One region of the Egicoccus halophilus genome, then DNA from elsewhere that is predicted to be linked to it. Evidence: riboswitches for the same ligand, from Rfam matches in the RefSeq annotation. Region 1 holds a riboswitch; the other holds the start of a gene.
What was found. A riboswitch is a leader RNA that binds a small molecule or an ion and turns the genes downstream of it on or off. The one in region 1 is predicted to bind cyclic di-AMP.

Region 1 (10,315 bases):
GCTGCCCGGCTTCGGCCGGACGGTGGTCTCCGCCGACGGCACGCGACTGGCGGTCTGGGAGGCGGGACCGCCGGACGGACCGGTCGTCGTGTTCGCCCACGGCTGGGGCATGGCGGTGCGGTTCTGGATCCACCAGCTGCGTGAGCTGTCCGCCGATCACCGCGTCATCGCCTACGACCAGCGTGGCCACGCCGCCAGCGGGAAGGCGGCCGACGGCGACTACTCGGCCGACGCCCTCGGCGCCGACCTCGAGGCCGTGCTCGCGACGTGCGTGCCGGCCGGGCGCCGGGCCCTGCTCGTCGGCCACTCGATGGGGGCCATGAGCATCGTGGCCTGGGCGCACGCCGCCGACGGTCCGGTCGAGGACCGGGTGCACGGCGCCATCCTGGCCGACACCGGGGTCGACCAGCTGTACTCGACCTTCTTCGCCGAGCTCGGTGTCGCCAAGCTCGTCGCCGACACGATCGGTGTCCGGGCGATGAGCAGCCGGCTGCCGCTGCCGCCCGGCTCGTCCCCGGTCGGCCACCGCGCCACCGCGTTCATCGCCTGCGGGCGCGACGCGTCGCCGTCGGCGGTCACCCTCACCGAGCAGCTGTTCCTCGAGACCCCCGCCGACGTCCGCTCCGCCATCGGCATGACGATGAGCAGCCTCGACCTCGCCCACGGGGTGGCGAGGCTGACCGTCCCGACCACCGTGGTGATCGGGACCGCCGACCGGCTCACCCCACCGGTCCACTCGCAACGGCTGGCCGACGCGCTGCCGGACGCGGACCTGGTCGAGCTGACCGGCGCCGGACACCAGGCCCCGCTCGAACGACACCACGACTTCACCAAGCTGGTGCGCCAGCACACCGTTGGCGCCGAGGTCGCCGGGCCCGCCTGACCGCCCCGCCGACCCCACCCCCGGCGGGGCGTCAAACGGGCGTGCAGCGGGCGCGGGCGCGTTCGTCGGTGCCACCGGCCCGTGGCATCATCCGCGGCTCCGCCCGCCGGCCGACCCACCGCCGCGGGCCGCGTCCGGGCCGTTGCCCGCGACACCTTCCCGTTCTGCGTCCGCCCCGCCGTCGAGCACTCCGTCGAGAGGTCCTGCCCCGATGCGTCGTTCCCTGCGCCTGCGAAAGTGGCAGAAGGAGGCGCTGGACCGCTTCGAGGGCATCGGTCGGCGCGACTTCCTCGCCGTGGCCACCCCGGGCGCCGGGAAGACGACCTTCGCGCTGACGGCCGGTCTGCGCGACCTCGCCCGCCACCCGCACCGGCGCCTGGTGGTCGTCGCCCCGACCCAGCACCTCAAGCTGCAGTGGTCGAACGCCGCGGCGGCCTTCGGGCTGCACCTCGAACCGGAATGGGGCTCGTCGGACCCGTGGCCGCACGACATGCACGGTGTGGTCGTCACCTACCAGCAGGTCGCCGGCACGCCCCGAGCGCTGCGGGGACCGTCCGACGACGCGTTCGTGATCCTCGACGAGATCCACCACGCCGGCACGGAGCGGGCCTGGGGTGACGGCGTGTTCGAGGCGTTCGAGCTCGCCGCGCGTCGCCTGTCGCTGTCGGGCACCCCCTTCCGCAGCGACCAGAACCCGATCCCGTTCGTCGACTACGACTTCGAGGAGGCGGTCGCCGACTACGTCTACGGCTACGGCGAGGCCCTCAAGGACGGCGGCGTCGTCCGTCCGGTGTTCTTCCCGCGCATCAACGGGCACATGGAGTGGTCGACGCCCGAGGGCGACATCGTCTCGGCCACCTTCGACGACCACCTCGACCGCACCCTGGCCTCCCAGCGTCTGCGCACCGCCCTCTCGCCCGAGGGCGAGTGGCTGCCGACCGTCCTCGACCAGGCCCACACGGAGCTCACCAGGCTCCGGGAGACCCAGCCCGACGCGGGTGGCCTGGTCATCGCCATGGACGTCGAGCACGCCCGGGCGATCCAGACGCTGCTGCGGGCCCGTCAGGGCGTCGAGGCCGTCGTCGCCACCTCCGACGACCCGCTCGCCAGCGAGAGGATCGCCGAGTTCGCCGCCGGCCGGGATCCGTGGATCGTCGCGGTGCGGATGGTGTCCGAGGGCGTCGACGTCCCGCGTCTGCGGGTGGGCGTGTACGCCACCAACACCATGACGGAGCTGTTCTTCCGCCAGGCCGTGGGCCGGCTCGTGCGCTGGTCGGGGGGGATGCGCCGCCAGAAGGCGTTCATGTTCATCCCCGACGACTACCGGCTGCGCACCTTCGCCACCCAGATCGCCGACCAGCGCACGCACAGCCTCAAGCGCCGCGAGGAGGAGGGCGACCAGGAGCCGGTCGAACTGCTCGACCAGCTGCCGCCCGAGGGCGAGGACCAGCTGTCGCTGTTCGCAGCCATCTCCGCCACGGCGGTCGTCGACCACGACCCGTCGTCGATCTTCGACGACCACCACCCGGAGGACCTCGTCCACGAACCGGCGGTCGAGGACCTCACGCTCGAGATCGAGCTCGCGCCGCCGCCACCCCGGGCCGGTGGCGGCAGCGAGCAGGACGCCGGCGGGAGCACGCTCACCGTCAGCCGCACCCAGCGCAAGCGCGAGCTGCGCCAGGCCAACACCGACCGGGTGCGCATGCTGACCCACCTGACGGGGTTGTCGCCGGAGCAGGTCAACGGACAGCTCAACCGTGAGGCCGGCATCCGCGGCATCAACGAAGCCACGGTGCGCGATCTCGAGCGTCGGCTGCGGGCGGCCGACAAGTGGATCGACCGCGCCTGAGGGTCGCGCGGCCACCGGGACCCGGCCCGCAGGTAGCGTGCGCGGGGTCGTGCCGAGACGGGAGCCGCAGGTGGCGAAGCTGTTGCCCTTCGTCGGTCACGTCCTGGCCGACGACGGCGCCGCCACGGACGGGCGGCCACCGAACCCGCCCCCGACACCCGGGCAGCGGGTCGCGATGGCCGCCGCCGATCCGCGCAGCTTCCTCAACATCCTGCCCTCGGGCGCGCCGGAGGCCGCCGGCGACCTCGAGCACACCCTGCAGGCCTGCCGGCGGCACCTGGACCGCTATCTGCACGACGGCAGCTTCCGTCGGCTCGACCGGCCGACCCTGGCGGTGATCGCCTTCGGCCATGGTCCGGACCGGGTCACGGCCGTGGTCGGCGACCTCGAGGTCAGCGCCTTCGGCAGGAGCTTCGATCCCACCACCTTCGACGACGCCGAGGTGCTGCCCCACGAGCGGGTGCGGCAGGATCGCGTGCGTCACCTCGTGCGCTACCTCGAGGTGGTGGGCGTGACCTCGAGCCCCGTCGCGCTGACCCACCGGCCCAGCGCGGGGGTCGACGCCGCGGTGGCCGCGGTCGTGACCGGGCCGCCGGCCCTCGCCGTGCGCAACCCCGACGGGGTGGACGTCACCGTCTGGCTGGTCGACGACCCGACCGGCCTCGACGGACTGACCACCGCGGTCGCCGACGCCGGCCGGCTCTACGTCGCCGACGGACACCACCGTGCCGCGGCCATCGCCGCGCACGAGCCGGGGTCGGGACGGGTGCTGTGTGCCCTGTTGCCGGCCGACCAGCTGACGGTGCTGCCGTTCCACCGCCGGGTGACCGGACTCGGTGACGCGCCGGTCGACCCGGCGGCCGTCCTGAGGGTCCTGACCGCGCGCGGGCTGCGACCCCGTCCCCTGGCCGGTCCGTCGGCACCGTCCGCCCCGGGGGTCGTCCACGTCACGGTCGGTGCGGCATGGTGGGTCCTGGACCTGACCGACCGGCGGGTCCTGGACGACCCGGTCGAGGCGCTCGACGTCCGCCTGGTCGAACGGGAGGTGATCGTGCCGCTGCTGTCGACGCTGGGTGCGCGAGCGGGTGAGGTCGACCCGTGGACCGACCCGCGGGTGGCCTCGGTCGCCGCTCCCCGCGGGCTCGCGGCCCTGGCGTCGCCGGACGCGGTCGGCCTGGCGCTCGCCGCGCCGGCGGTCGAGGACGTGCTGCGCGTCGCCGAGGCGGGCGCGGTGATGCCGCCCAAGTCGACCTACGTGCTCCCCAAGCTGCGCAGCGGCCTGCTCGTCGTCCCGCGCTGAGGACCAGGGTCCCGGCCTGCCAGGACGCCGGGACGGTGGCAGGCTCGTGCACCGAGACCTCCCGACGAGAAGGACCACGACGTGAGCGACGGACGCGTCCACGACCTCGAGCAGCTGGCCCGCCAGACCGACGACTACCGACGGGTGGTGCAGACCGGGCCGCACAGCCAGCTGGTGACGATGCACCTGCGTCCCGGCGAGGCCATCGGTGAGGAGCACCACGACGACGCCGACCAGCTGCTGTACGTGGTGTCGGGCTCGGGCGAGGCCGTGCTCGACGGCGAGGTGCACCCCATGGGTCCCGGACAACTCGTCTACGTCCCTGCGGGCGTGCGTCACGACATCCGCAACGCTGCCGAGGAGTCGCTGCGGGTGTGGACGGTCTACACGCCGCCGGAGCACCCCGACGGCACCGTCCACGCCACCAAGGCCGACGCGGACGCCGACGAGCACGACCACCGCTGAGCGCACCCGCGCCGCCCCACCGCCCGCGTACGCTGCGCCCATGGACGCCTCCGACGAGCTCGACCGCACCCTGCGCGCCTCCGGCCACCGCGTCACCCGACCGCGACGTGCCGTGTGGCGCGCGTTGCGGCGGGGTCGGGGACACCGCACGGTCGAGGAGATCGCCGCGAGCGTGGCCGCCGCCGGCGACGAGGTCGACACGGCCTCGCTGTACCGCACGCTGGCGTTGTTCGAGGACTTGGGGATCGCCCGGGTGTCGCGGCTCGGCGACCGCGACGCCGGCCGCTGGGAGCTCGCCCACCCCGACGAGCACTTCCACCTCGTCTGCCAACAGTGCGGGGACGTCGACCACCACGTGGGCACGCTGGTGGCCCAGATCCGCGAGCACCTCGACCGCGGACACGGGTTCGCCGTCGAGCAGGTCGAGCTGGTGGTGACCGGGCGGTGCACGGCCTGCCAACACACCGTCGCGTCGTGAGCGCCGGACAGACGGCACCCGTCGAGCCGGTCACGGTGGTCATCAGCCGGCTCGTGCGCCCGGGCCGGGAGGCCGCCTACGAGGAGTGGGTCCACGACATCGGGTTGATCCTCATCGAGTTCGAGGGCGCGGAGGGGGTCACGGTCCTGCCGCCGGGGACCGCGCACAGCGGTCCCGAGTGGGTGCTGGTGCTGCGCTTCCGCGACTACGAGTCGATGGTCCGCTGGAAGCGCTCCGACCTGCGTGCCCGCTGGCTGGCGCGGCTCGACGACCTGACGGTCGACACCGGTGCGTGGGAGGAGCAGACCGGGCTCGAGACGTGGTTCACCCTCGACGGGCGCCCGACGCCGACCGGCCCGCCGCCCCGCTGGAAGCAGGCGGTGCTGACCACGCTCGGCCTGGTGCCGCTGCTGTTGGCCTCGAACGCCGCGCTGGGTCCGGTGATCGGGACCTGGCCCGGGTGGGTCCGCACGGTGGTGGTGACGCCGTTCCTGGTCGTGCTGATGGCCTGGGTCGTCATGCCGACCATCACGCGGGCCACCTACCGCTGGCTCTACCCCGGGCAGTGACCCGGGGCGGGACGCCGACCGGGCACGGGCTCCGCGCCCTGGCTCAGCCGGACGGCCCGTCGCCGACGCGTTCTTCCCGGCCGGCGACGGGCCGCCCGGCGACGATCCGGGAGTTGTCCACCGCGATGACCAGCGACGCGCCCACGGGGGCCGCGCGCGAGATCCGGGCCGCCACCGAGGTGAGGTTCGCCTCGTCGGCGACCGTCGGCACGACGACCAGGTCCGTGGGCCGCGCCAGGTCCCGGACCACGATCGAGCGGCGTCGGCCGTCATGGGCGACCTGGACCTCGAGGTGTTCGCGCACCCGGCGGTCGACGGCCGTGTCGGCGAGTTGGCCGACCACCTCGACGCGGACGCCACCGGCCTCGCGTGCCAGCACCCGCGCGGTCTCCAGCCCGAGCTCCAGTGCGGGTCCGCCGGCCGGCGACAGGATGGTCTCGTCGAGGACGACCAGGACCCGCTCGAGGCGCTGCTCGCCCTCGCGGACGAGCAGCAGCGGCACGTGCGCGCGTGCGAGGACCCGGTCGATGACGCTGCCGAAGCGCGCCCCGTGGCGGTCGGTGCCGCCCTTCCAGCCCATCACCAGCAGCGACGCCTGTTGTTCGACGACGGTGTGCGCGATGCCGGCATCGGTGGAGGCGTCGATGCGCAGGACGCTGCGGGCCTCGGCACCGGCGGACTGGGCGACCTGCACCACCTCGCTGTCGAGCTCGCGCACGGCGCGCAGGCGGTCGTCGTCGGTTCCGGCGGGCACCACCATCAACGGCACGACCACGCCCCCGTCGGCACGGGCGAACGCGGAGGCCACCCGCACCAGGCGCGGCGCGGTGGCCGGGTTGGCCATGGGCACCACGACGACCTCGCCGAGGTCGCGCACCACCTCCGGGCGGGGCAGCCGGGGCGCGAAGCGGGTGGCGACCGCGGGCGCCACCAGGCAGGTCACCAGGATCACCAGCATGACGCTGTTGACGGTGCTCTCGTCGATGAGCCCGACGTTGAGCCCGACCACGATCGCCGCCAGGGTCGCGGCGGCCTGCGCGGCCGACAGCGCGAACATCGCGCCGATCTCGGCGCCGCTGTAGTGCAGCACCCGGCCGGAGATCCACGCGGCCGAGAACTTGGCGACCAGGGCGACGGCGGTGAACACGATGCCCACGAGCAGCGTGCGCGGCTCGAGGAGGACCTCGACGTCGACGAGCATGCCGGTCGCGAGCAGGAACAACGGGATGAACAGCGAGGCGCCGAGGAAGTCGATGCGCTCCATCAGCGCACCGCCGTTGGGCACGCTGCGGTTGAGCGCCAGGCCGGCGAGGAACGCACCGACGATGGCCTCGATGCCGATGAGCTCCGCCAGCGAGGCCACGACGAACAGTGCGACGAGCACGAACAGGAACCGCAGCGAGCGGTCCTGCCCCAGGTTGGAGAAGAACCACCGGGCCAGCCGCGGCAGTCCCAGGACCGCGCCCGCGGCGAGCAGGGCCATCGACGGCAGCAACGTCAACCAGAACACCGGCGTGAGCGCGCCCTGGAACGCCCGGGCAACGACGGCCAGCACCAGCAGCGCGGCGGTGTCGGTGATGATCGTGGCCCCGACCGAGGTCGCCACCGCCCGGTTGCCCATCGTGCCCACCCGCTGGAAGGCCGGGTAGGTCACCAGCGTGTGCGACGCCCAGCACGACGCCAGCAGCACCGCGGCCAGCAGTTCGTAGCCGAGCGCCAACGCCGACGCCGTGCCGAGCACCATCGGCACCGCGAACGTCAGCACCCCGAACCCGATCGAGTCACGTCGGTGGGCGATGAAGTCGTCGAGGTCGAGCTCCAGGCCCGCGACGAACATCAGGTACAGCAGTCCGACGCCGCCGAGCACCTCGACCACACCGGCGCGTTCGACCAGCCCGAGACCGGTGGGCCCGATCGCGAAGCCGACGAGCACGACCGTGACCACCTCCGGCAGTCGCAGCCGGCGGGCCAGGATCGGCGCCAGCAGGATCGCCGCCGTCAGCACCGCGAAGATCAGCCCTGGTTCGTGCAACGGCAGGGCGGGGATCTCGAAGGACATTGCGGACCTCGGCGGACTCGCGCGCGACGATTCGCGTGGAGGCCGCACGGGTCGTCGTGGGCGACGACGTCTGCGCGACGCTCCTCCGGTGTGCCTACGGGGTTAGCTGACGGGCTCGGGCGCGAAGGTCGCCTTACCGCTCGCGAGAGCGGATCCGCCCCGGGGTGGCCGCAGCCACCTGGTTGGGTCCCCCGTCCCGGACGGTCGCGGCCGGGTTCGGCGTAGCCCGGCAACGGTAGCGATCTCTCGCCGTGCGGGCCCCACGACGCCGCCGACGCCACGCGTACGCGACCGCGATGCCCCGGTCTAGCGGGGTACGACCACCACGACGGTGCGTCCGCGCGCGGCCTGCGCGACCCGGTGAGCGCCGCGACCGAGCCGGCTGGCGGCCGGTGGCGTCACCGCCACGACGATGTCCCCCTCCCCGACCCGACTGGCCAGGGCCCGCAGCACCGCCGGCTCGGTGACGACCTCGCTGGGCCGCAGGTGCCCCTCGAGGCGCTCGCGCAGTTCCTGTTCGGGAAGGTCGCTGATGACCAGCGAGGAGACCTCCGCCTGCCGGGTGAGTCGACCGACCACCTCGGCGGCGAGGATCAGGCCGCGGTCGTGCCCGAACGCGATCTCGTCGGAGGTCACCACGAGCACCACGCGACCCGTCGGCTCGTCCAGCCCGGGGCGGCAGACCAGGACCGGCACCGGGCTGATGGCCACACAACGGTCGATGACGGTGCCGAACAGCGAGCCGCTACGACGTGTCTGGCCCTCCCAACCCATCACGAGACAGGTGCCGTCCTGCTCGACGATGCTGTGCAGTACGCCGCCGTCGATCGAGGCGTCGATCCGCACGCTGGTGTTGACCTCCGACCCGGTCGCCAGCGCGGCCCGCTCGGCGCGCGCCGCCAACGCCTTGTTGCTGCGCACCTGGTCGGGTGCGGCGTCGAAGGGCAGCACGTTGACGGCGACCACGGCGCCCGAGTCCGGCGCGGCGATCTGTCCGGCGACGCGCACCAGCGACTCGATCGTGTCGGGGTTGGAGACCGGCACGACCACCCGTTTGCCCAACGAACGGCCCTCGGTGCCCGGCGGGGTGATCCGGGGCGCGTGCCGGTCGGCACTGACGCCGGCCAGCAGGGCGGTGACCATGATGACCAGGATGATCGCGTTCACCTCGGGCGGACCGAGCAGGCCGAGCTCCTGGCCCACGACCACGGCGGCGAGCGCCCCGGCCGCCTGCCCGACGCTGAGCGAGAACATCAGCCCGCGTTCGCTGGCGGAGAAGCCGAGCCAGCGACCGGAGATCGACGACGCGCCCCACTTGGAGGCCACCTCGGCGGCGACCAGCACGGCGCCCAGGGTGATCGTCGTCGGGTCGGTCACCAACGCCACCGGGTCGAGCATCATCCCGGTGCTGATGAGGAACGCGGGGATGAACAGCGAACGCCCCAGGAACGCGACCCGGTCGGCGATCACCGTGCCGTCGGGGACGAACCGGTTGAACGCGAGCCCGGCGAGGAAGGCGCCCACGATCGGTTCGATGCCGATCATCCCGGCCAGCACGGCCGCCAGGCCCATGCCCGACAACAGGTAGGTGAGTCGGACCTCACGGTCCTGCCCCAGCCCACGGAAGAACCAGCGCGTCAGGCGTGGGACGGCCAGCAGCATGAAGGCCAGGTAACCGATCATGCCGCCGGTGAACAGCAGCCAGTAGCCCACGCCCTCGTTTCCCTGCGCACCGGCCGAGGCGACCGCCAGCACGAGCAGCGCCGCGACGGTCGCGAGCAACGTCGCACCGAGGCTGGCGGTCACCGCCGGATTGCGCGACAGGTCGTAGCGGGCGATCGTCGGATAGGACAGGGGCGTGTGGCTGGTCAGCGCCGAGCCGATGATGACCGCCGCGAGGAACGGCACGTCGAGGGCCAGGGCCGCGGCGGTGACCACCAGCATCGGCAGCACGAACGTGACCGCCCCGAACACCACCGAGGCGCGCCGCCGCTCGACGAAGCCCTCGAGGTCGAGGTCGAGCCCTCCCTGGAACATCAGGTAGAGCAGGCCGACGAAGCCGAGCGCGTTGATCAGGACCTCGCCGGAGACGACGCCGAGGACGTTGGGCCCGACGACCATGCCCAGGCCGATCAGACCCACCAGGTCGGGCAGCCGCAGCGGCCGCGTGATCATGGGACCGAGGAGCACGAGCAGCAGCAGCACCGCGAAGACGGCGCCGGCGTCGGTCAGCGGGAACAGGTCCTCGAGCACCACCACTCGCTGTGCGGAAGTGGTGAACGCTAGCTTCACCCCCACGTACCGAACGGCCCCCGGCCGCCCGGCCACCCTGGCAGACTGACGACGACGCCACCGCATCGACCGGACCTTCGTCCGGCGCTGCTGTTGGAGATCCTCCGGCCGATCGGAAACCCTGTCAGCGAGGGCCCGGGCGGGCCCGTGCACGACGACGAGGACGAGTGTGGCCGGATCCGTGCCGCAGACGACGACGGGCCGCGGCGACCGCACGCCGGGCTGGGGCCGGCGTGCGCTGTGGGTCGTGCTCGGCGTCCTGCTCCTGGTGGCCATCGGGGCGACGGTGGCGATCTGGTCGCTGGACGCCTCCATCGACCGGGTCGGCGTCGACGGACTCGGCGAATCCCCACCGGTCGGGACCGGTGGGGACGACGCCACCGGCGTGGGTGACGGCGAGGGCACCGATGCGAGCGCGCT
Region 2 (10,315 bases), 1.7 Mb from region 1:
GCGGCGGCGAAGCCGAACGCGACCGGATCGAGCTCCCATTGCGCGACCCGGGCGTCGCGGACCTCCCAGACCGTGCTCGGTCCGGTCGTGGTCAGCTCGTCGAGGCCGTCGGCGCCGCGGAAGACCAGGACGTGCCGCTTGCCGAGTCTGACGAGCGCCTCGGCCATGACCGGCGCCAGCCGGGCATCGCTCACACCGACGACCTGGAAGGGCGCGCCGGCCGGGTTCGACAACGGCCCGAGCACGTTGAACGCCGTCCGGATCCCGAGTTGGGCCCGGACCGGGGCGACGTGGCGCATCGCGGGGTGGAACGAGCGGGCGAACAGGAACCCGATGCCGAGCTCGGTGACGCAGCGCGACACCGCTGCGGGCGGGAGCTCGATGGCGACCCCCCATGCCTCGAGCAGATCGGCGCTGCCGCAGACGCCGGAGGCGGCCCGGTTGCCGTGCTTGGCGACCGGCTGGCCGGCGGCGGCGGTGACCACGGCGGCCACGGTCGAGATGTTGAACGTGTTGGCGCCGTCCCCCCCGGTGCCGCAGGTGTCCACGAGACGCTCGGCGACGCCGGGGTCGAGGTCGATCGGCTCGGCCTCGGCCAGCATGGCCCGGACGAATCCGGCGATCTCGGCCGGGGACTCGCCCTTGGCCCGCAGGGCCACCAGCAGGGCAGCCACCTGGGCCGGCTCCGCCTCGCCGCGCATCAGGGTGCCCATCACCTCGGCGGCGGTGGCCTCGTCGAGGTGCTCACCGTGCAGCAGGCGGCTGAACACCTCGGACCACCGGAAGGGCTCGTCGGTCATGGCTCGGTCCTCTCGTCCGGGCGCGCGGCCTCGCGCCACGACGCGAACGGGCCGCAGACGGTAGCGCCGACGCCCGTCACCGGGCACGCCGGTGACCGTCGGCACCGACGGGCGGCCGACGGCGCCACGGGCCGGTACCGCACGCCGGTGCTAGCGTCGACCGATGTCGTGCCGACGACGCCGTACGACCGCGCCGACGGGAGGGATGTCGTGGAGGGGGCGCACCTGCTCGTCGTCGACGACGAGCGCGAACTGACCCAGCTCATCCGGCTCAACCTCCAGCAGGCCGGCTTCACCGTGCGAACCGCGGCGGACGGCCGGGAAGCGCTGGACCTGCTCCGTGAGCAGCGCCCGGACCTGTTGCTGCTGGACGTGATGATGCCCTCGCTCGACGGTTGGGGCGTGCTCGCCGAACTGCAGTCGCACGAGGGCCTCGCCGACCTGCCCGTGGTGATGCTGACCGCCCTGTCCGGCGAACGGGACGTGATCCGTGCCCACCTCTCCGGGGCCGTGCGCTACCTGACCAAGCCGTTCGACCTCGAAGGTCTGCTGTCGACGATCAGCGAGGCACTGCAACCGGAGACCGACGAGCAGCGCGCGCAACGCCGTCGACAGCTGCGCGGCTTCGTGCAACGGCTGGCCGAACTCGACGCCGGCCGGCACGCGGCCGGCCCGCGGGTCACGTTGTCGCGGTTGGAGTCGCCGCCCCGACCCACCTCCCCGCAGGAACGTGGCCGGGAGCTGCTCGCCTCGCTGACCGACCGTCAGCGCGAGATCGCGTTCCTGCTCGCCGACGGGGTCGAGGCACGGGCGATCGCCGACCGGCTGGGCACCTCGCGCAGCAACGTCTACGCGGCACGCCAGCGCATCGCCCACCGACTCGGCGTGGAACCCGAGGAGGTCGCGGCGACGGCCAGGGAGCTGGGTCGCCGCGACGGGCCGTGACCACCTCCCGGCCTGCACCCGCGACCGACCGACACGGCCGGGGCACGCGACGACGAGCGAGGTGCGGCTTCGGCGGACCGGTGCTCAGCGCCCGCCGTCGCCGGTCTCGCCCAGCGCCGCAGCGACCTGCTGGGCGGTGCCGCCCGAGCCGCCGTACGGCGGCGCCGTCTGCCCGACGAGTTCCTTGACCCGCTTCGACAGGCGGAACGAGTCGACGGGCTTGAGCATCGTGTCGTTGGCACCGGCCCAGTCCGCGAGCCACCGGTCCTGCTCACGAGAGATCAGGACCAGCGACGGCAGCGGCGTCAGCTCCTGCAGCGTCGCCTGCTGGCGCAGGTCGTAGAGGATCGCGAAGCCTCCGCGCGGCTGCAGGTCACCGTCGACCACCACGACGTCGTAGGCATCGTGCTCCGCCAGCAACTCCTGGCGCGCCTCCTCGCCGCTCGCTGCCTCGGTGACCACGGCATCCGCATGCAGCGCCAGGGCACTGACGGCCCGCAGGCGCTCGGAGACGTTCTCGGCTACCACCAGGACACGCACGCGGACTTCCGTTTCTTCGCTCGGCCGGACGGGACGGACTCGGACCGCAACCGTACCGCGCGGCGGGCCCGCGCCCGACACGGCGCACTCGTCCGCAGCGCCTACGGTGGGCGCCATGAACCGGATCTATCTCGACCATGCCTCCGCCTGGCCCCTGCGTCCCGAGGCCCGTCAGGCGCTGGCGGATGCGGCCACCATGGCCTGGGCCGATCCCACGCGTGGCCACCAGGAGGGGCGGGCGGCCCGCGACCTGCTCGACCGCGCCTCGGCGACCGTGGCCTTCGCGCTCGGCGCGGACGAACGCGACCTGGTCTGGACCTCCGGCGGGACCGAAGCGGTGCACCTCGCCGTCCTCGGTTCGGCCCGCGCGGCCGAGCGGCGCGGCGAGCGGCGACGCCACGTCGTGTGCAGCGCCGTCGAGCACTCCTCGGTGCTGCGCGCCTGCGAACGGCTACGGACCGAACACGGCTACGACCTCGACGTGGTCGGCGTGGACGCCTCCGGGGCGGTGGACCCCGACGCCGTCGCCGCGGTGGTGCGCGACGACACCCTGGCCGTCCACGTGCAGCACGCCAACCACGAGATCGGCACGCTGCAGCCCACCCACGAACTCGCGAACGCGTGCCACCGCGTCGGCGCACTGCTGCACGTCGACGCCTGCCAGACGGTCGGCCAGCTCGGCGTCACGCTCGACCAGCTCGGCGCGGACCTGCTGTCGGCCTCGGGCGCCAAGTTCGGCGGTCCGCGAGGAGTGGGGCTGCTCGTGCTCGGCCCCCGCGGACGCATCGCCGCCCTGCAGGAGGGCGACGAGCGGCAACGTCGACGCCGGGCCGGGCTCGAGGACGTCGCCGGCATCGCTGCGACGGCCGTGGCCCTCGAAGTGGCCCGCGCCGAACTGCAGACCGCGTACTCCAGCCGGGAGGTGGTGCGACGCCGGCTGCGCGAGCGCCTTCCCGCGGCCGTCGAGGATCTGCAGGTCCACGGGCCGCTGGCCGACGCCCATCCCGGCATCGTCGCCGTCAGTGCCCTGTACGTCGACGGCGAGGCGCTGGTCGGCGAGCTCGACCGTGCCGGGTACGCCGTGCACTCCGGGTCGTCGTGTGCGTCGGACTCCGGACGGCCGTCCCACGTCCTGGTCGCCATGGGCGTGCTCACCCATGGTCACGTCCGGCTGTCGTTCGGCCCGTCGTTCGACCTCGCCCAGGCCGACGCGTTCGTCGCCACCTACGCCGACACGGTCCGGGCGCTGCGTCGACGCGGCGGGCTAGGCTGAGGGCTGCGCCGAACCCGGCGATCGCCGGGGCGGGGGAACCACGCACGTGGGGCGAGTCCCGACACACCCGTCGGGTAGGGCTGCTCCGGCCCGAGCCCGTCAGCTAACCCCGCAGGCAGCGAGGAGGCCGACGTGCCCGCGCCCGCACGCTCCATCCTGGTGCCGATCGCCAATCCCGCGTCGGTTCGACCACTGCTCGCCCTGGCCGCAGCCCTGGCCACCGACGGCGAGACGCTCGTGCCCCTGGTCGTGGTCCGCCCCTCGGCGTCCTCCGGCGAGCGGGCCGAGGCACTGGCGAGCGTGGCCGAAGCCGAGGAGGTCGGTGCCGAGCTCGCCCATCGGGTCGCGGGCCGGGTGCTGGAGGCCGACGACGTGGCCGAGGGGGTGCTGTCCGCGGTCGCGGCGGACGCCACCGCCCTGGTGCTGATGGGCTGGCGTGGGCAGAGCTCGACCACCAACGTCTTCGGGCGACTGCTCGACACCATCGTGGGCCGTTGTGCCGCTCCCCTGGCGGTCGTCCGCCTCGGCGTCGTGCCCTTCCGGCGCGTGCTGCTGCCCGTCAGCGCCGACCACCTGCTTCCGGGTGGCGACCGTGGCCTGGACCTCGCCGCGCGGCTCGCGGCGCGGCTCGACGCCACGACCCCGCAGCCCGCGACCGTGCTGCGGACCGGCGCCCGAGCGGTGCAGTTGCCACCCGAGCTCGAACGCCTCGGCGACCGGATCCATCACGACCCACGGCGGACCGACCAGGCCGTCGGGGCGTTCGCCCGCGCCGAGGACGTGATCGTGGCGCCGGTCGCCCCGACGGTGTCGGGCCTGCGCGCGGCGACCACCCATCTCGCCTGGGCGGCACCCGAGGCGACCCTGCTCGTCGCGATCGACGCCGGCCCGACGCGGGAGGAGGGGCTGGCCGAGGCGGTGGACGCTGCCGGCGTCCCGGCGCCGGTCCCATCGGGACCGCACGACCTGCGGGCCGTGCGCATCGTCGTCACCGCCCGCCTCCCGGGGGACGGCGTCCGCCCCGACGACCTCGGACGGGTACTGCGCGCGGCAGGAGCCACCGACCAGGTGATGGCGTGGTGGCCGGCAGGTGATCCCCATCCGCACGTGCGGGCGACCGTGACGGTCGAGGCGCCGAACGTGAACGCCGCCATCGCCTGCGTGATGGAGGCGGTGCACGACGCGCCGGCCTTCCGCGGCGCCGAGATCAGCTACGACGTGGAACCTGTCGTCGAACGCGGTTGATCCCCCACCGTGCGCGCTCGGTAGCCTGCGCCTCGCGGGGAACGCCCCGTCGCGACCCGGTCGACACCGACCGGTGGCGCCTGCGCCGGGCCACATCAGGACCGGCGAGCAGCAGACCGGGCGACCATGAGGACGGGTGGCCCTATGCGTGGCAAGCACACCACTGTTGACGGGCGTCCGTCGCGCGCCGACGCGGCCGTCTCGGACGCTGAGCGGCCCGCAATAGGGCCGTGCGAGAAGTAATACGCCACATTGCGTGCCCCGACAGCGGGTGCTTCCATGGGGTAGTCGGTTCTGCCCCGACGCCCCGCCAAAAGCGGGGGAATCTCCCGAAACCCTACGGGGCGCGCAGAGGCTGGGACGCGCAGAGGGGTCGCTGAGACGAGGCTACGGCCTCGGACCGGGGACCATCTGCGATGAGTCTGTTGTCCCTTTCCCCCGCCGTCCGCGCCCTCCACGGGGCCGGTATCTCCGCCGCCGACCTCGCCCGCGACCTGGGCATCAGTGAGCGGACGGTCCAGCACTGGCTTCGAGGCGACACGCGCCCCCGCCCGGCCCTCTGGGACGCCATCGCGCAGCGTGGCGGCCCTGCCCTGGCGAAGCGAGTTCGGCGGCTGGTGCCCGGAGAGGCGGTCCGATGACGGCCGCCGAGTTCGCTGCCGCCGAGCGGGCCACCCAAGGGCTGCCCGAGAAGGTGTCCGACCCGGCCACCCTCGCCCGCCTCGCCGCGCTGTTCCTCGCTGCTGACGCGACTGGCTACTTCGTGGAGGCCCGACGTGCCGCGTGACCGGATCGCCGAGGTCGGACGCGCCACGCGGTACCTGATCGCACAGGCTGGGTCTGCACGGCTGACCGTCGCTGACCATCGGGCGCTGCTCGGCGTGCTCGCTACGACAGCCTCCTGGTCGCGCCTGGCCGACGACGTCTCCCTCAGTCAGGTCGTCGCCGCGTGCGGTGCCGACAGAAGCGACGTCCGGCGAAGCCTGCGCCGCCTCACGGAACTCGGCCTGATCGAGCACGTGCCAGGCGTGGCGGCCACCAAGGGGCAGAAGGGACGGCCGGGGCGGCTCGCCCTCCTCCCCGCGCCGCACAACTGGGTCGACCCGCTCGATCCGGGATGGGCAGGGCGGGGGTCCCCGGACCCCCGTACGGCGGACCAGGGGTCCCCGGACCCCCAGGGTGGGGGTGGGGGGACCCCCAGGGTGGGGGTCCCGGGACCCCCCACCGAGGAGTTTCCCGAGGAGTTCTCCGAGAAGACCCCCCCCGCGCCCGCGCCTGCGGACACACCCACGCCTGCGTGCGAGCAGGCAAAGGCAGGGGGGGCTGACCAGTCAGAACTCAGCAACCGCTGGGATGCGATCCGGCCGTCCGGCGCCCTCGGTCGCCGAATGACCGCCGCCCTCGAAACGGACGGCAAGGCTCGAAGTCAGATGACCGAAGCCCTCACCGCTGCAACCCGAGCGGGACTGCGGGACAGCGAACTTCGACGGCTCCACGACAAGCCGACCCCGCTCGACGCCGAAGGAGTCCGCTTCCCGATCGCCGCATTCGCCAAGCGCATCTCCGCAGCCGCCAGTCAGGCCGCCGCCAAAGCAGCCGAGCGTGCCGAGCGCCAGGCCCAAGTCGCGCACCTGCAGTTCGTCGACCCACCGGCTCGGGAACTCAGCGACCAAACCCGGTCTCGCGTCGCCCTCAGCCAACGCCTGAGACGCGAACTCGGCCTCGTCAACGCCGCCCACCTGGCCCACGCCCTCACCTGGATCGAGCGCAACTTCTCGCCTCCCAACCCCTTCGCCGAAGCCGAACTGATCCTCGACCAGGACCCCGACCAGCTGCGACGGCAACTCGCCGACGCCGTCCCAGGAGCAGGCCGATGACCACACCGCCCCTCCCCGACCTGCTGGAAATGCCAGCGGGCGAAGCCAGCGACACCTTCGGCCCCTCCGACGCCGACGGCCGTCACGGCGACCGGCTCACCATCGCCCGCAAGCTCGCCCCCTTCGGCGGCTGCACCTGCACACCCGACGTCGACATCGCCTTCGTGCACGGCACCTGGGTCGTCAGCTACGGACACGAGCACCGCTGCCGCCGGCTCGCCAGCCTCCAACAGAGGAACTGAGCGATGGCCAGCGGAAGCGAAACAGAGAGCGCCACAAAATCGCGCGTGCACGAGAACGCGGCGTACGAGCCGTCGGAGTCGGCCGCTGCGGCGACGTCGCGGCGGATGGCCCGGCAGCTGGTCCGGTCACGGGAACGTGGCTGCGCGTGCCCGCTCGACCTGACGTTTCGGGGCAGCGGACCTCGCTGGCGTCACCAGCCCGGCTGCCCGGCCGTGAAGTCGAAGCGCCGCCGCCGTGGTGTGCGGCCTCGAGTCGAAGGCCCCCACGTGTCGGAACGGCCCACCACCAGCCGGTGTGGCGCGGCGACCCGCGACGGGCGCCCGTGCCGCCAGAAGGTCGGCCCTGAGGCGCCCTGCAAGTACCACGGCCAGGGAGGGACAGCGTGAGCCGCCTGACCTGCGCCTACTGCCAGTTCCCCGTCGACCTGAAGGCAGAACCGCCCCCTTGCACCGGCTGCGGCCGGACCCAACCGAGACCACGTAAGGAGACCCATCGTGAACACTGACACCCTCGTCCCGCACGACGCCGAGGCCGCACTGAAGGCCGAGCAGGACCGCTTCGACCGGATGTTCGACGACATCGACAGCAAGGTCGGCCAGGCCCTCGGCGCCTTCGAGACCGGCTCGCTGGCCGGCATGCCGCAGCCGGTGCAGGAGGCGTGGCGGGCAATGACCGGCGCGCTCAACGCCGCGCAGCTGAAGGCCAACGGCGCGCACAGCCGAATCCGCGACACGGCCAGCAACGATGCGCTGCCGAAGGAGCACCGCGAGCGGGTGGTCCGGGAAACCCGCGACCAGGGCGAGTCGGAGGTCAACGACGCCATCGAGCGGGCACGCACCCATCTGGCCGTCTTGGAGGCCAACCTCCGTGCCGCTGCCGTCGGCAGCCCGGACGCCAACCCGACGTCCCGGCAGCTGGCCCGCGACGAAATCCGGCTGACCCTCGACCAGCTCGACCCGACGCAGGTACCTGCCGCCGCAGTCGATCTCGCCGGCCGTAACGGCGACCTGGCGAGCGAGCTGCTCGGCCGCTGGGGCCGCGCCTACCTTCAGTCGCGCGGCTTCGACAACGTCCGCGACTTCGCCGACATCGAGACGGCTGCCATCGCCGGTCTGGCCACGCACGGCCAGGGGTCTCAGCGTCAGGCGGCCAGCGCCTGGGTCGGCCTCCGCCGTCACAAGATCGCCGGCCAGATCGACGCCCGCCTGGTGGCCTCGCGCTACCGGCTCGGTCTGAGCTAGCCGCAACTGACCTGCCGTCACCGCCTCGTCCTTCGGGCGGCTGACGGCGGCACGCGCCCCGGCCCCTCCTGCTCCGGCCGGGGCGCGTCGCTGTCCTCGGCGGCTAGGGTTCGCGCATGGCGACGCGACCTCATGACGATGGCTTAGGACGGATGTACGACCAAGTCCGTCTTTGGCCTGCCGACCTACGCGAGATCGAGTCGATATTGCAGTCGGCCAAATCGGACCGTGGGAAGCTGACGATCAAGACTGACAAGTTTGAAGGTGACACTATTGATGAAATTGTCGATGCGGAAACGCGCTTCAAGGTCAAGTCGATCACGTTCTCACTTAGCGATAGACTCGAAAATGTATACCTCAGAGTGACGGGATTCGGCGGCCGGCTGAGCGTCACAGGCGGCAACAATGATGCTTTCGGCGCCGCCGCGTTCCGCATCCAGACCATAATGCAATCAAGCCAGCGGCCTGAGTGGGTGCGATCTCTGCTGAACCCTTACTTTCTTGGTTCGCTAGCTGCTCTCATAGCGCTTGCTGCGCAGGATTGGGGTGGCGCGGGCTTCTTCCCCATCTTCGGTGTTACCTTCACAATCTTGATTTCGGTCTTCAATTACTTCACTTTGCGCGGATCTGCTGTGTACATGCAGGAGCGGCCGACGCGTCCTTCCTTCTGGAGAAGAAACAGCGACCGAATAGTCGTCGGCGCCATCATTGCAGTCGTTAGTTCACTGCTGACATTGCTCGTCAGCGGACTGACGACTTAAGGGGTTGCTTTCCCTTGCGCTCGACCCCCCGGCCGGGGCGTACATAGCTGAGCGCCCGCTCCGACTCAAGGGAGGGCTATCCCGTTAAGTCGGAGACATATGTCCGGGCGGGGCGGCCGCGCCGCCGGCCCGCCGGGCGCCGTCAGCGCGCCCGTCGGTGGTGTGTACGCCGCCCGAAGGCACCCCTGCAGCGACGTGGCACACCGCACGCGCTATCGTGCTCCTCGGGCAGGCGAGGAGCGTGGGGGCCGTGCAGGTACGTGAAGAGAAGCAACGGAATGAGGTCGCCGAGCCGGTGACGGCTCTCACAGCAGTGGCCCGACCGATCATCGCCTCCGTACTGCACTCGATCTCGGCTGAGCGCCTTCAAGGTGTCGAATCGCGGGAGGACATCCCACTCCGAATGCTAGGAGTTCTCCGTAACGAAGGTGACGGGGATGTCGGGGTAGCTTTCGAGTACGCCGTACACGATGCCATGGCGAACGGCAACGAGGCGATCCTCGACCGGGTGAGTGACGCGCTTTCCTTGTGTCGAATCAAGACTGACCGGCCGTCATCGATTTTCTTCGCGATGGAGAAGGCAGGATCGCAACGGCTCATCAACACGCAGCTCGATCTCATCACGGATGACTCGCGCGTCCTTTCGGGGAATCGGGGTCAGCCGGTCAAGCTGAAGAACTATCTAAACCAACTGGCTGCAGCCTTCAGACGGCCGAGCACACGCCCAAATCTGCCGCAGAGCATCCGCGGGCTGTGGAAAGCGGACCTTTTCCTAGGCGCACCCGAGCGTGAGCATTGGGTTGGCACCAGCGTCCGGATCAACCCACGCAAGCTGGAAGGGGCCCACGGACTGCGGGTAGCGATCGTTCCGGCCCAGTACGGCAGGTCTGACGCACTCAGGAAGGATGAATCACGAAATTTGATCGTCTGCCCGGTGCCGTATGACCCGACGTTCATGTTGATCTTTTGGGAAGGCTGGAGGATCGTACAGTCCCTCATGGAGTCCGACTTTCGACTACCAGCGGACCGAGATCTCCCTGCCCCCGAGCATCGTCAAGTCGCACAGATCTTTGCTGAGCGGCGGGACCTCAGCGTAAAGGACGCTATCGAGTCAACCGCCAAGTTCGCTCAACCGCACCTCCTCGAAACCGACGCGCGCGATCTCTCCGCGCTGCCCTACTCGGCCGAGGCCCCGGCGGGGACCGGAACGCTGGTCGCACCGATCGCGTACGGCTTCGAGGGTGACACAGCGACGCCCCCGCCAGCGTCGGTGGGAGTGCCCGCATCACGGCCGGTCAGACCTTCGGGATGAAGTGCGACCAGCCAAGCGCCTCGAACTTCGCCGCGACCCTCTTCCGCTGAGCCGCCGTGGTGGCTTCCCGGTAGTCCC

Region 2: another riboswitch for cyclic di-AMP. It lies ahead of ELR47_RS11190 (universal stress protein); the one in region 1 lies ahead of ELR47_RS01215 (cation:proton antiporter).

What each region holds. Positions count from the first base shown of each region.
Region 1 is NZ_CP036250.1:259,242-269,556, forward strand. Features, by position in the region: gene ELR47_RS01185 (alpha/beta fold hydrolase) at 1-883, shown strand, start outside; gene ELR47_RS01190 (DEAD/DEAH box helicase) at 1,095-2,732, shown strand; gene ELR47_RS01195 (DUF1015 family protein) at 2,803-4,032, shown strand; gene ELR47_RS01200 (cupin domain-containing protein) at 4,114-4,497, shown strand; gene ELR47_RS01205 (Fur family transcriptional regulator) at 4,538-4,975, shown strand; gene ELR47_RS01210 (putative antibiotic biosynthesis monooxygenase) at 4,972-5,544, shown strand; gene ELR47_RS01215 (cation:proton antiporter) at 5,588-7,603, opposite strand; cyclic di-AMP (ydaO/yuaA leader) riboswitch at 7,680-7,835, opposite strand; gene ELR47_RS01220 (cation:proton antiporter) at 7,910-9,856, opposite strand; gene ELR47_RS01225 (LCP family protein) at 10,077-10,315, shown strand, end outside.
Region 2 is NZ_CP036250.1:2,494,069-2,504,383, forward strand. Features, by position in the region: gene trpD (anthranilate phosphoribosyltransferase) at 1-800, opposite strand, end outside; gene ELR47_RS18380 (response regulator) at 1,011-1,745, shown strand; gene ELR47_RS11180 (response regulator) at 1,830-2,285, opposite strand; gene ELR47_RS11185 (cysteine desulfurase family protein) at 2,401-3,558, shown strand; cyclic di-AMP (ydaO/yuaA leader) riboswitch at 3,566-3,675, shown strand; gene ELR47_RS11190 (universal stress protein) at 3,691-4,803, shown strand; gene ELR47_RS19350 (helix-turn-helix domain-containing protein) at 5,220-5,444, shown strand; gene ELR47_RS18385 (hypothetical protein) at 5,441-5,590, shown strand; gene ELR47_RS11200 (hypothetical protein) at 6,192-6,680, shown strand; gene ELR47_RS11205 (hypothetical protein) at 6,677-6,922, shown strand; gene ELR47_RS11210 (hypothetical protein) at 7,418-8,164, shown strand; gene ELR47_RS11215 (hypothetical protein) at 8,281-8,925, shown strand; gene ELR47_RS11220 (hypothetical protein) at 9,176-10,237, shown strand; gene ELR47_RS11225 (hypothetical protein) at 10,221-10,315, opposite strand, start outside.